3 regions of the Fructobacillus sp. ESL1096 genome follow, and region 2 is predicted to be linked to each of the others. Evidence: riboswitches for the same ligand, from Rfam matches in the RefSeq annotation. Region 2 holds a riboswitch; each other region holds the start of a gene.
What was found. Region 2 has a riboswitch for thiamine pyrophosphate ahead of ACSYSR_RS00195 (TenA family protein). Riboswitches for the same ligand answer to the same signal wherever they lie in the genome.
Positions count from the first base shown of each region.

Region 1: linked by a shared signal. The riboswitch ahead of ACSYSR_RS05030 (solute carrier family 23 protein) and the one ahead of ACSYSR_RS00195 (TenA family protein) in region 2 are both predicted to bind thiamine pyrophosphate.
Region 3: linked by a shared signal. The riboswitch ahead of thiW (energy coupling factor transporter S component ThiW) and the one ahead of ACSYSR_RS00195 (TenA family protein) in region 2 are both predicted to bind thiamine pyrophosphate.

Region 1 covers NZ_CP196400.1:1,005,215-1,009,427, reverse strand. The annotation lists gene ACSYSR_RS05040 (acyl-CoA reductase) at 1-115, opposite strand, end outside; gene ACSYSR_RS05035 (LuxE/PaaK family acyltransferase) at 127-1,248, opposite strand; gene ACSYSR_RS05030 (solute carrier family 23 protein) at 1,241-2,557, opposite strand; TPP riboswitch at 2,678-2,781, opposite strand; gene trpA (tryptophan synthase subunit alpha) at 2,991-3,788, opposite strand; gene trpB (tryptophan synthase subunit beta) at 3,781-4,213, opposite strand, start outside.
Region 2 covers NZ_CP196400.1:66,573-70,785, forward strand. The annotation lists gene thiE (thiamine phosphate synthase) at 1-643, opposite strand, end outside; gene thiD (bifunctional hydroxymethylpyrimidine kinase/phosphomethylpyrimidine kinase) at 633-1,472, opposite strand; gene ACSYSR_RS00195 (TenA family protein) at 1,469-2,125, opposite strand; TPP riboswitch at 2,266-2,354, opposite strand; gene ACSYSR_RS00200 (MarR family winged helix-turn-helix transcriptional regulator) at 2,486-2,944, shown strand; gene ACSYSR_RS00205 (PH domain-containing protein) at 3,127-4,213, opposite strand, start outside.
Region 3 covers NZ_CP196400.1:1,402,523-1,406,735, reverse strand. The annotation lists gene ACSYSR_RS06785 (YjjG family noncanonical pyrimidine nucleotidase) at 236-928, shown strand; gene ACSYSR_RS06780 (thiamine-binding protein) at 990-1,289, opposite strand; gene ACSYSR_RS06775 (HAD family hydrolase) at 1,286-1,942, opposite strand; gene thiW (energy coupling factor transporter S component ThiW) at 1,993-2,499, opposite strand; TPP riboswitch at 2,775-2,880, opposite strand; gene ACSYSR_RS06765 (2-keto-4-pentenoate hydratase) at 3,080-3,901, opposite strand.

The sequences.
Region 1 (4,213 bases), 500 kb from region 2:
GTAAATCATAGCGTTGCTTACCCACCGAAATCGACCAGGTTTTCAATCGATTAAATTGACTCTCATTTGGCGCAAGAAACAAGTTGATTTTGGTTGTCTCTCCTTCTTTAGCCATTGTATCCTCTTTCATGCTTGATTGGCTTGCAGTAGTTGATCAACAGAAATTGAGCACCCCTTTGACTCCGCCCCAGCAATCCGACCAAGCAAAGTAAAGCCGACGTCATCCTGTACGGCTAAATCTTCCGTTAAGATGCCCAAGCATGAGTTCCAGTTCGAAAGGTCATAATAGGCCAAGACACCTTTTTGTCCGGGCGCAACAGGCGCCAAGGTATCGGTATCTAAAATCCTGACGCGAACCCAAGCTGGTGTTTGCTTACTATAAATTAGGTCCAAACCCTGGTTGAGCCGCCACAAATTTTGGTCATAGCACTGTGAACTGATTTCCGTCATGCCATACATATTCAAATAATAGTCACGACCAATACCGAAGGCCGCTTCCAAATCAGCTAGTAGCTGGTCTTCGCTAACTTGACGCGATTGGCCCTTGAAACCACCGGTATCAAAAATTCGACTTTTTTCAGCCAGGTGAAAGACCAACTGGTGCTTTTGTAGGTAATCCAAAAAATGGACGTAGGAAAAACTTGCGCCAAGCAGCATCACGGGACGGTGATCAATTTCTGCCGCCGTTAAAGCAGCGACCACGCCCTGATAATCAATCCCGTCTGCATCGACATAGGATCTGCTGTGTTGGTCACCAAATTCGGTAATGGCGCGACTGACATAATGAGCCAAAGAAGAATTGTCAAGGTGCTTTTCATCCGGAAATAGGCCAATAATAGTGATTTGATCAACGTCCGGGAGGACATACTGCTTGAAAGATACTTTCATTGACTCATTCCAAACAGCAAAAGTCGGATGGTAGCTATGGCTACGGTGGGTCTTATCCGTTGTCCCACTTGACATAAAAACAGCTTCGCCCGCCGTGATCGGCGTTGTCGACAGCGTTAACTGCTTGTATCCCTGAATCGGCATTAATGGTACTTCTTGCCACCGATGTACCATTAGCGGACTTTTTCGTTGTTGTTGCGCATATTTTTTATAGGGTAAATTATGGTCAAATTGGTATTGAAATAAATCGAGGGCCAACTGATTGAAATCCTCATCACTTTCATGGTGGCCGTCCATGACTTGGTGTTGGTCAATAAAACTCAGAATTTCTTTTTGAATTGCAGCAACCGAATCACTCATGGTTCTTTTTCCCTCCAAAAAATCCTGGTACAACAATTAATAGAACATGCAGGGTCACAATCGACAGAGCACCGACTAAAATACTATTTGAAAAGAGCGACTGATAAATACCCGAAAATCCTTTTGCATAAGATGGCAGGGCAATGGCCAGCAACAAAGACAGACCAATACTCATCCGAGTAGCTTCGCCTTTATCAGCCTGCTGCAGGGTTGCAAAGCCCGTCGTTAACAAGGTTGCCGCTGCCGGCAAAAACATCCCACCGATAACGGGTGCTGGGGTCAAAGCGAGTACTGCTGCAAACTTGGGCACAAATCCTAGTAAAATTAGTAATCCCCCGGCCAATAGAATGGGCTTGCGAGAATGCACTCCCGTCAACTTCATGACTCCTAAGTTTTGGGCAAAAGCTGTGGTTGGAAAACCGCCAATCAAAGAAGAAAGCATTGAGCCACCCGCTTCACCTGCAATTCCACGACTAATACGCTTTGCACTTAATTCTTCTTTGGTAACATCTGCAGAGGCTTCATAAACGCCCAAAGCTTCAATCACTGCCACTAAATAAGCGATGAAGAAGGTCAGAAAAATGGCCCAATTAAAACGAAATAGTCCATAAGGAAACAACCGTGGTAGGCCAAAAAACGGTTGACTTTGCACGCTTGACAAGTCAATCATCCCCAGGCTGGCCGCCAAAAGATTACCAACCACAAGGGCCAGCAAAAAGGAAAACTTGCGCCAGTAACCTCGGCCAAACAACGATCCTAAGACGACAATCAAAGTGGTTGTAATGGCCACCAGAAGAACGTTTGGCGATGCAAAACCTTTTGTGCCAGGCGTCCCCCCTAGTAATTCTGACATTGTAAAACTTGAAAGCGAAATGCCAACCAAAAAAATAATGGTCCCGTTAATCGCAGGTGTCAATTTCTTAGCTAAGCGATGAACCCAGCCAAATAAAGACATCAGCAAAACAATAAAGCCACTGAGAAAGACGGCACCACCGGCAGCTGGCAAACCACCGGTTTTACCAGCACTAATCATGAGGGCGTCAAAGGCCGCTGAAGGCCCTTGCACAATCGGCAGCCGTGCTAATTTTGAAGCCTGCAAAATCGTTACCAGACCAGATGCCAAAAAAATGGCACTAATCAAATTCGTCGACAAGGCTAACGAGAGGCCCGCGGCTGAAGCAACAAAAATCGGATCAAGCCAGACATTGGAAACAAAGATGTGTTGGAGACTAATCAATATCGTCTGACTAGTACTCAATGGAATCTCTTCCGGGGAACTTTCTTGCTGCTGATGGTTCTGTTGAATCATTTTTTTCTCCTAAAATTTAATTCATCAATCCACCCTGAACAGTCTTTACCAGCAAAAGAAAAAGGTTGAATTCATGATGAATTCAACCTCAACCGAAAAGTCCCAAAAAAGACCCCTTGTTATCAATATTAGTTGCATTCCTACGCTGGTATTAACCAGATCAGGTACATAGGGTCTAAGACATTTCTGTCTAATCTCAGCGTGATGCTCCCCTTGCGAATTAATTAATTTTTTTCAGTATAACATGAAATTCGATATTAGAACAAATATAATCAACTTTGTTTAATCAAATTCGAAACTGTTCCACGAATAGTAGCAGCCAAAGCGCTGGTCAAAAAAGTTAGGCGAAATGCACCACCAGCAACAACCTCAATCTTGGTAGCAATCACTAGGCCATTTTACTTGTTGGTAACGGCACTCAATTTTGACCAATTCATTTAGCATTCCCAACCGACACACCATCAACAGCAGCGCTGATTTCTTTAGCGTACGCCTGTAACTTTGCTGGTGCTTTGTGACCATTTTCAGCGACAATCTGGACGCAGGCTGAGCCAATAATAACCCCATCGGCCAAATCAGCCATTGCCTGGGCCTGGTCAGCGGTATGTACACCAAAGCCAATAGCCACCGGCACATTCGTTACCGCTTTAATTTGCCCGACAACTTCTGCTAAATTAGCAGCAAAGGATTCACGGGTTCCCGTTACGCCTAAAGAAGAAACCAAGTAGATGAAACCGGTCGCCTCTTTGGCAATCAGCGCAATGCGCTCACCAGACGTCACTGTAATCAACGGAATCAAATCCAGCCCATGCTTGTCAGTAAAAGAAACTAACTCTCCTCGTTCTTCATAGGGCAAATCGGGGATAATCAGGCCATCGACACCGAATTTTTCACAGTCGGCGGTAAAACGTTCATAGCCATACTGGAGAACAACGTTCAGGTACACCAAGAAAACCAGAGGCACCGCTGTTTGCAGACGAATTTCCTTCACCGCCGTAAAAATCACTTCAATTGGTAAATCAGGGTCACGCAAAGCCCGCAAATCGGCCGCTTGAATAACGGGACCGTCGGCGACTGGATCCGAAAAAGGAATGCCAATTTCAACAATATCGGCCCCGCCCTTTGCCAAAGCCACGACATTTTTCACAGTCGTCTCCATGTCAGGATCATTGGCGGTGACGAAGGCAATAAAATTTTTATGATTCGTAAAGCTTTGACTAATTTTACTCATGAATTTCAACCCCCCGGTACTTGGCAATTGCGGCAACATCCTTGTCCCCCCGGCCAGATAGTGTGCAGACAATGACCTGGTCCTTAGGTAACGTTGGCGCTAATTTTTGCACATAGGCCACAGCATGACAGCTTTCAATAGCGGCAATAATCCCCTCTTGCTTGGCAATGTATTCAAAGGCAGCCACGGCCTCATCATCTGTAATACCGACGTATTGGGCACGGTGCTCGGCTGCTAATGCTGCGTGTTCTGGCCCAACACCCGGGTAATCGAGCCCAGCCGAAATCGAATAGACCGGATTGATTTGGCCACTATCATTTTGCAAAAAGAGTGACTTCATGCCGTGAAAGACACCTAAGCGACCCTTTTCGATAGTAGCCGCCGTCAAATCAGTATCAACGCCCTTGCCGGCTGCTTCTACCCCA
Region 2 (4,213 bases):
TTGTCACTCCTCGTAATTTTTGAACACTGCGTTGAATATCATCACTAGCAGTAATGGCCGAAATCACGGCAACACCGGCAATCGGCAACTCCGCCAATTCCTGACAGTTGTCTTCTTGGATACCACCAATGGCCACAACCGGTAACGAACTTTTTGACGCAACCGAAAAGACACCTTTTGGACCAATGGCCTCCTTCACTTCTTCCTTACTTGTCGTTGCAAAGGCGGGGCCAACACCCAAGTAATCAACGACTGCCAAATCAGCTTCACTGGCAGCCAGCTCTTTTAAGTCATGGACGGATAACCCAAGTAGTAAACCAGGAGCTACCTGATGAATTTCTTGCACTGGGGTATCGCCCTGACCAACATGCAGACCATCCGCCTGGATGGCCAGTGCCAATGGCAGGTCGTCATCGACATACAAAGGCACATTGGCTGCTTTCGTAATAGTTCTGATTTTCTGTCCCAATGCCACTTTTTCGGCTTGGTTCAACTTCGAGTGGTCCTTTTCTCGGTACTGAACAGAAGTGACGCCGGCGTCACAGGCCGCTTGAACCACGCGAATCACTTCGTTGGGATCATCGTTGACGTTTTGGCTACCAACAACAAGATAAACCATTAATGACGTCGGATCAAAATTCATAATCTTTTCCTCCTTCATCTGCTGGATCCGACCACTGGCCATGGTTCAAAGGACCATGGCCGTGACCAATAACTAACGGCTGACCAATAATGGCGTTCATATAGCGGTGGCCCTTTTCGATGGCCTTACGCAAAGAATCACCTTGAGCCAAAAAGGACGTAATTGCAGCTGAGAGGGTATCCCCTGTCCCGTGTTTGCTTGACGTTTCAACCTTTTGTCCTTCTAGCCAAAAACCGACTTCGTTTTCCAATAAAACATAATCATAAATGACGGCACCTTCACCGTGGCCACCCTTAACGATAACATTTGGAACGCCCAATGCTTGTATCTTTTGACCAGCCGTGACCATGTCATCACGAGTACTGATTTTCATATCGGCTAAGAGTTCGGCTTCGGGGAGATTTGGTGTCAACAGCGTAGCTAATGGCAGCAAGTGGTTTTTCAAGGCCGCGATCCCAGCTGAGTCGAGCAAGCTGGCCCCACCCTTGGCAACCATCACCGGATCAACCACCAAATTCTTCTGTTGGTAATGACGGATGTTTTTAGCCACCTGCAGAACGCGAGCTTCATCAAAGAGCGCTCCCGTTTTCGCTGCGCGGACGTCAAAGTCAGCCATCACCGAGGCAAATTGCTGGTCAATTACGGCCAAATCAGTTGGATAAGCCCCCTGGACCCCCAGTGTATTTTGCGCTGTTAACCCGGCCACCACGACCGCGGAATAAGTCTTGCAAGCCTGCATGGTCTTGATATCGGCTTGCATGCCGGCACCACCCCCAGAATCGGACCCAGCAATGGTCAATCCTGTCGGATATTGGTTTGCATCAATCATCTTGTTGCCTCCATTCCCTGTAAGAAGAATTGATTTTCATACTTTGTTGATTGGATAAAAGCAGCCAAAGCCTCCTCTTGAACTTCGGGACTGACATGTTCGGCCGTCTGATTGACCAGTGACAAGATTGGTCGCGTCAAACCCTTATCAAGCCCACGGTAATAGCCAACCCATGGTATAAATGGGTTATCTGGCTTGATTAGCCCATCACGAATCAACAAATCAGCCAAATAAGCATAGTCATAGGGGCAGGCAGCTAGGGCAACCAAGCCAATAAATGGATCCTTTTCAACTGCTTTAGCCATATGGTTAACATATTGGTCCGTAACCGTTGAATTTGGGTACTTGCCTGCTTGGATACTCTTGTCGTCGGTTTGAGCCAAGTCCAACAAAATCTTATGGGCAGCACCTTCACGATCATCATCAGCCACTTCAGCATCAATTGTTTGACCGGTTAGTGTCTGGCAAACCTGTTCATACAGTGGCAAATAGTGACCCAGGTAACGGTAATCTTGTTGCACGTAGTAGAGCAGTGCCTCAGAATTAACTTCACCAGCAATCATTGCTTGGATAAAGGGATTGGCATAAAAATTAGCCTTGTGTTCTTCCATCACTTGCATCAAGCGGTTAGAAAACGGCAGCGTCTTCGTCATTTTTTCTCCTCAATCATCACTTTATTTTGGCAGACGGTGGTGTCGGTCGTTGCCATTTAGACAAAATAAAAAGCCCCCAGCCTGAGCTGAGGACTTATGCCTACTAACGATGACCAAAAAAGGCAACATCATGAGGATTTAAATCCGTTTTCGAAGTTTCCTGCGACCGTGCTAGCGGCATCAGGTTCAATGGGTATAATCTCAGCTCAGGGCACCCCAACTTTATTTATCACAAAAGCAGTATAGCACGGAAATTAAAATCCGTGTGAAAAAGTTGATTGTGAACACTTGCCACCTGCTGTAAAATCAGTTATATTATAAGTATACTTATATATTAATGCTAACAATAAGGAGGTTCCCATGAGCCCTGTCAAAACTACTGCACTTTCTCGCTACATGGATTCAACCAATCAGAAATTCTTCAACTTATATACTGACTGGTTCCGGCAAATGAAATACCGTCTACGAGAACTTGACTTGACCCACCCCCAATTTCAAATTCTCGCTACTGTCCATGGTCTCAGTATCCAACATACCGAAGTTACTCAAATCATGGTGGCTAAGGCAGCAGACGTCGATGCCATGACCGCTTCAGCCATCATTACTAAGCTCAGCCGTGAAGATCTTTTAGACCGCTATCCTGGTAAAAAAAATCCACGTTCAAAAGCCCTATCATTAACCCAGGCTGGTGAAAAAAAATTACAACAGGCCTTAGACATCGTCAATCAATTTGACCAAGACTTCTGGAGTCAATTTGACACCTCTTTGCCAGCAAGTGTTGATCAAGCGCAGGCGGTAGTCAAAACACATCACTACTAAAATTAGCAAAGTACACCCGCACCAATTGAAAAGAGCCGAAAATACAGGATTGTATTCTCGACTCTTTTTCTTTTGACCAAAAATCAGCACAATTTTATCATTTAATCGTGTTTCAAGCACCTACAAGCAAACCTGACAATTGAGCAACTTTTTATTCACTAATTTTGGCAACTAAGACACTGTTAGCTAAGCGATTGGTACCAATCAAAAATGGACTGCACCTCTTTCATTGGCAAGTAGCGGGCAGTCAAGACCTTTGTATTGGCATCAGTGCGAACTACCACGGCAAGGTGGGCTCGCCGGTTTTGCTGAGCTAGCCACCAACTTTGCTTAATCGACAACGACTGAATCTTATCCCAGGCGATATAGGTCGTGATTGTTTCGTAATTCTTCGCCGTTTTTAAAACAAGGACCTGCCGGTTAACCACTTGGGCGGTTGTCGCCTGCCCCTTATACCAGCCGGTACCAACTACAAAAACCAACACAATCAAGACCAGCAAGACAACTACTGGCCAGCGTCTGAAAGCATAGATCAGGACGGTGGCAATCGGCAAGGTCCAAAAAAGGCCGTTACGAATCATTGTTAAAATTTGGTAGGTTGAGCTATCAGTCTTTTTGATTGGTCGACTGGGAAAATCAGGCAGCCACCGCGACAAATATTGGTCAACAGCCCCTGATTTCACCATCGGAATCAAGGTTGGCACGTTTTTAGATACCTTGTCTTCACCATTTTCGTCAGTAATTATCCGTGTCTTGACGGTTACCAAGCCCAACAACTGCCTGAAAACATTTTGGCGGACTTCAACCGTTTGCATCCGGTTAATTGACAAATGCATCGTTTGTCGTTCAAAAAGTCCCCGAGCAATCGTCAACTGACCTGCGTCATGGTGCACTTCAAAGCCAAAGTACAAGATCACCGTTCGCAGAACATTAAAAGCAACCACGATGAAAACAAACGCCACCACCAGCAAGGCAATCACTAAAGCGCCCAGGCCCAAAACGTGATTGGTCAACTCCTGCTCAATCCAATGACTGACTATCCCTTGCTGGTCTAAGTGAATGAAGCCACCCAGAAATATAAAGAATTGAAAGATGACCTCCGGCGTCGTCACCGCATAGACAATCAAAGAAAGAATGGAAGCCCGAAAGGAATCGGTAGCCAGTCTGTTAGAACCATTTGGTCGCAGGATGTCCTTTCCACCAGCGGTTTTTTGATTATGCTCAGAAGCAAATACTTGCCCTTGGCGGTCTGAATCGGTCACCTGCTCA
Region 3 (4,213 bases), 100 kb from region 2:
CTTTCGTTAGCTTTTTAACAAAAAATATTCCTTCCCTATTAAACACCTAACCAGGGGGGCTCCGTCAAGCTTATCAAGATTAAAATTTGATAACAAAGAACGCTTTTTAACCATTTTTAAAATGAATCCAGCCGGCCACCCGCTTTTAAAATAAGACAAAAATTAAAGGGTTGTCTTTTAATGACCGTGTTATCATAATTAAAGTTAATTATAGTATAGAAAGTTGGATTGTAGCATGACCTATGAATACTTGATTTTTGACCTTGATGACACCCTCTTAGACTTTACCGGAGGCGAAGTCGCTGCTATTCGTCAGCTTTTTTCAAATGAATTAGGCTTAACAGGCACTGATTTAGACCATGCACTCAAAACTTACCAAGAGATTAACCACCATCTCTGGCAACAATACGAATTGAAAGAAATTGCTCGACAACAAATTTTTGAAGAACGTTTTAAAAAAACTCTTGCAGCACTAGCAATTGACTATGATGCCGACCATCTTGAACAAGAATACGCCACATTGCGTGACCACAATTATCGGCTGGTTCCCTATGCAACTGAAATTTTGCAACACTTGCAAGAACAATATACGATTATCGCCGGTACAAATGGCCAGGATGCCACACAACGTCTTCGCCTCAAGGAAACCGGCTTAGGAAAATACTTTGACCAAATATTTACTTCTGAAATGATTGGTGCTTCTAAACCTGACTCAGCTTTTTTCGATCGTATTTTCCAGGATAACCCACATATGACCAAAGAAAACACGGTGATGATTGGCGATGGCATAACATCTGACATCATGGGGGGCCAAAATTATCAACTCGACACAATTTGGATTAATCCAAATCACAAGGAGAGCCCGGCGAAAATTAAGCCTACTCAGGTAGTTGCAGATTTACCAACTTTGGAAGCAATCTTGCAATAATACAACTCATACTTTGATAATTACAGATTAAAAAATCAGACCTCTGCAGGTCTGATTTTTTTTATTTGTGATACTTACCAATCTTTTGATCAATCGTTAAAATTTCGCCATCTGGCTGATAGGCAACCTTAATATAGGCAGAGACTTTCTTGGCACCTGCCCGGACAGCCACGTGTTGGCACTCTTTGACGATGTCCATCAACTGGTTATAATTATCGCCTTCAATCGTTGTTTCAAAGGGACCAACTTCATAGCGTAAACCGGTACTTTGAATATAAGCAATCACCTCATCAACCATTCGGCACAACTCTTGGTCATTTTCAGCTGCTGGTAAAACCTGAATCGCAACACTTGCACTCATTTATTTTCTCCTTTTACTGCTGTGGCAAAATCAATCGTTTCGTCCGCTAACTTTTGTAAATCAGTCCACTCTTCTTTTGACTGATGGTCATAAACACCAATCAAATGAAAACCCGCTTGCTTTGCTGTGGCAGCAGCATACAGAGCATCTTCATAGACTGCAATCCTGTTGGGCTGCTGGTCAAAATATTGTGCAGCAACCTGATAAATTGTGGGCTTTGTTTTATCCTGTCCAACATCTTCACAAGAAAAGACAAAGTCAAAAAACGGCAATAATTTCAACCGGCGAAGACAGTCTTTGGCCAAAACTGAACTACTGGCCGTTGCCAAGACAATTTTATGACCAGCTTGGTAGGCATCTTGTAAGTATGCAGCTACCCCAACTTTAAGTGGAATATCATGTTGGTAATGTTGGTCCATCAAAGCTCGCATTTCCTGCACCAAGTTGGCAGCTGTAACGGGTAGCGCTAATAATTCTTGTATGAAAATGGCTGAATCCGTCAAAGTCATGGTTTGAATCTGATTATGCAAACCGACTGGCAGCTGGTCAATGCCATATCGATCAAGCAATTCAGTCGCTAAATTCTCCCAAAAAGGCATCGAATCAACTAATGTACCATCGAGGTCAAAGATCAAATATTCCCTATCGCTCATCGCTTACTTCCCCTTGCCAAAGCTAATTTGGCCTGATTGACGGTGTTTAGTTAATCCAAGTTCGCCTGGATTCGCTTTAGTAAGCCTGTCTTTTGAAAAATTAAGACCACTGCCAACCCCATTCCAGCACCCACAATGGCAGCTGGTGTGTAATATGGCACGAAGTAATACCACCTATGGACGTCCAAGCCATAAAAGATCTTCATCAATGGATAAGAAGTCAAAGCCCCTAAAATCCCCGTTCCAATCACTTCACCAAGGAAGACCAGGTAAAGGTTGTGGGTTTTGCGATAAATCAAACCGCCAAGAATGGGACCAAAAATGGCCCCTGTTACGGCTTGAATTGTCCTGCCGGACATCATCCGTAAAATGCCACAAATCAAAGCACTAGCAAAGCCGTACCATGGCCCCAGCAAAACGGCGGCTAAAACGTCAACGAAGTGCTGAAAGGGCGCCATTGCCGGAAAATAGACAAAACTATTTAAAACATAAGCTAAGGCAGCCAACAAGGCAGTCACTAACATCTTCTTCGTTGATAATTTTTTCTGTGTCTTCATTTGAAAACGCTCCTTTTAAATTCAGTGGGGTAGCGAAAAACAGCGCTCCTTTCCCACTTTAGCGGTTAAACCAGTCAGACAAGCCCCTGACTGATAGAAAGTTCGGTCGAGACTACTTGGTCTCCTCTCACGCCGGAACACGGCTTCCCATCGCTGTTTTTTCAGGATCAAGGCGCTCCCCTTCATCCCGCACGGTCAAATGACCGTGAATCATTCACTACACTCCTTTCTGATTTAAAAGAAAAAATCGAGCACCCACAAAAGGAGTCCTCGATTACAAAAAAGCTACGATTTCCTCCGCCGGCATTATCCGGTTCAGGTGTTCGGGTCGATGGTCTACCATCCTCTCAGTCTGTCACACAAACTCCCCGATCGATTTTATTCAAAACAAAAGGCCGCCCAATTTATTAGTACGGCCGATTGTTGTGTTTTTCAACAAACAATTTGGAACCGCTAAAATGGGTGACTGGATAATGAGGGTCGCTAACACGATTGTAACCCTTATTCCCTAACGGAAATGATTATACTCATTTTAACGGAAAAAGACAACTATCCAATTTGATATTTCAAAATTGTTTGCTTATTTACTAACTTCGACCACAACATCTGCAAAATCGTGGTTAAAGCTAGCTGTCCAGGTTCCTTCTGTTAAGTGTGGCGGCAATAAGAAGGTTCCAGAGGAAACGCGTTCCCCCACATGCAAGGTCTTTCCCTGCGCTGCCAACTTTTTAACTAGCCATTGCAACGATTTCAGTGGGTTACCCAAAACTTCGGCCGAACTGCCCTCGGCCACTACCTCACCATTATGGGCTAACTGGGCCTGGACATCTTCAAATTCAGCAACCGTCAAAGATGTGCTTTCACGTTCTGGCCCATAGACCACAAAACCACCAACAGCCGCATCTGCCATCACTAAGTACTTACTCAAGGATGGAAACCAATCCGTAAACCGAGCATCGGGTACTTCCACACCAGCCGCCACAGTCGTTTTGCGACGCAAATCCTCCAAAGAATCAGTGACTTGCAAGTCTTCCTTCGCCTTGAAAACCAATTCTACTTCTGCCAATGGGTCCAATAAATCGCTCTTCAAAGAAAGGTTAGCCGGTGATTGAACGAAATGGTTTTGCACCTGAGCCCCATACAAAGGTTCATTTGAATCGAACATATCTTGCGTTTCTTGACTAGTCAAACTAACCTTGTAACCCCCAAGTGGTTGATTTTTGAGCTCCATCAATTGATCTTGCACTTCATAGGCAGTTTGGTCATCGCTAACAACCTGCTCCCATTCAGTCATTTTAAGCGGTTGGCGTTCTTGGTAAGCATGATAGAGGGCCTGTGCCAATTTGTCCTCTTGCTTTGCTGGTACTACCTTCACCTTGGTCTTCAATTCAGTCATTGTCATTTTTAATGCTCCTTTCAGTATACAAACAGCTCACTACAGTACGAAACTTCACGGTGCCCTCCTTTTCTAAAAAATCAGCAGATAAAAAGGCGCCCTTAACTACGAAAAAATCGTTGTTAAGGGCGCTTATGCACGGTACCACCTTAATTTGTTGAACGACAAAGTTCAACCTCAAACGTACGGCCGAAAAAGCGATACGCCGGTTTGATAACGGTACCAACCGAGCAAGGCTTACTGATTTCAGCCCACTAGCTAAAGAATGATCGTCTTTGAGTTTGAAAACGACGCCCTTTCACCAAATAGGCGCTCTCT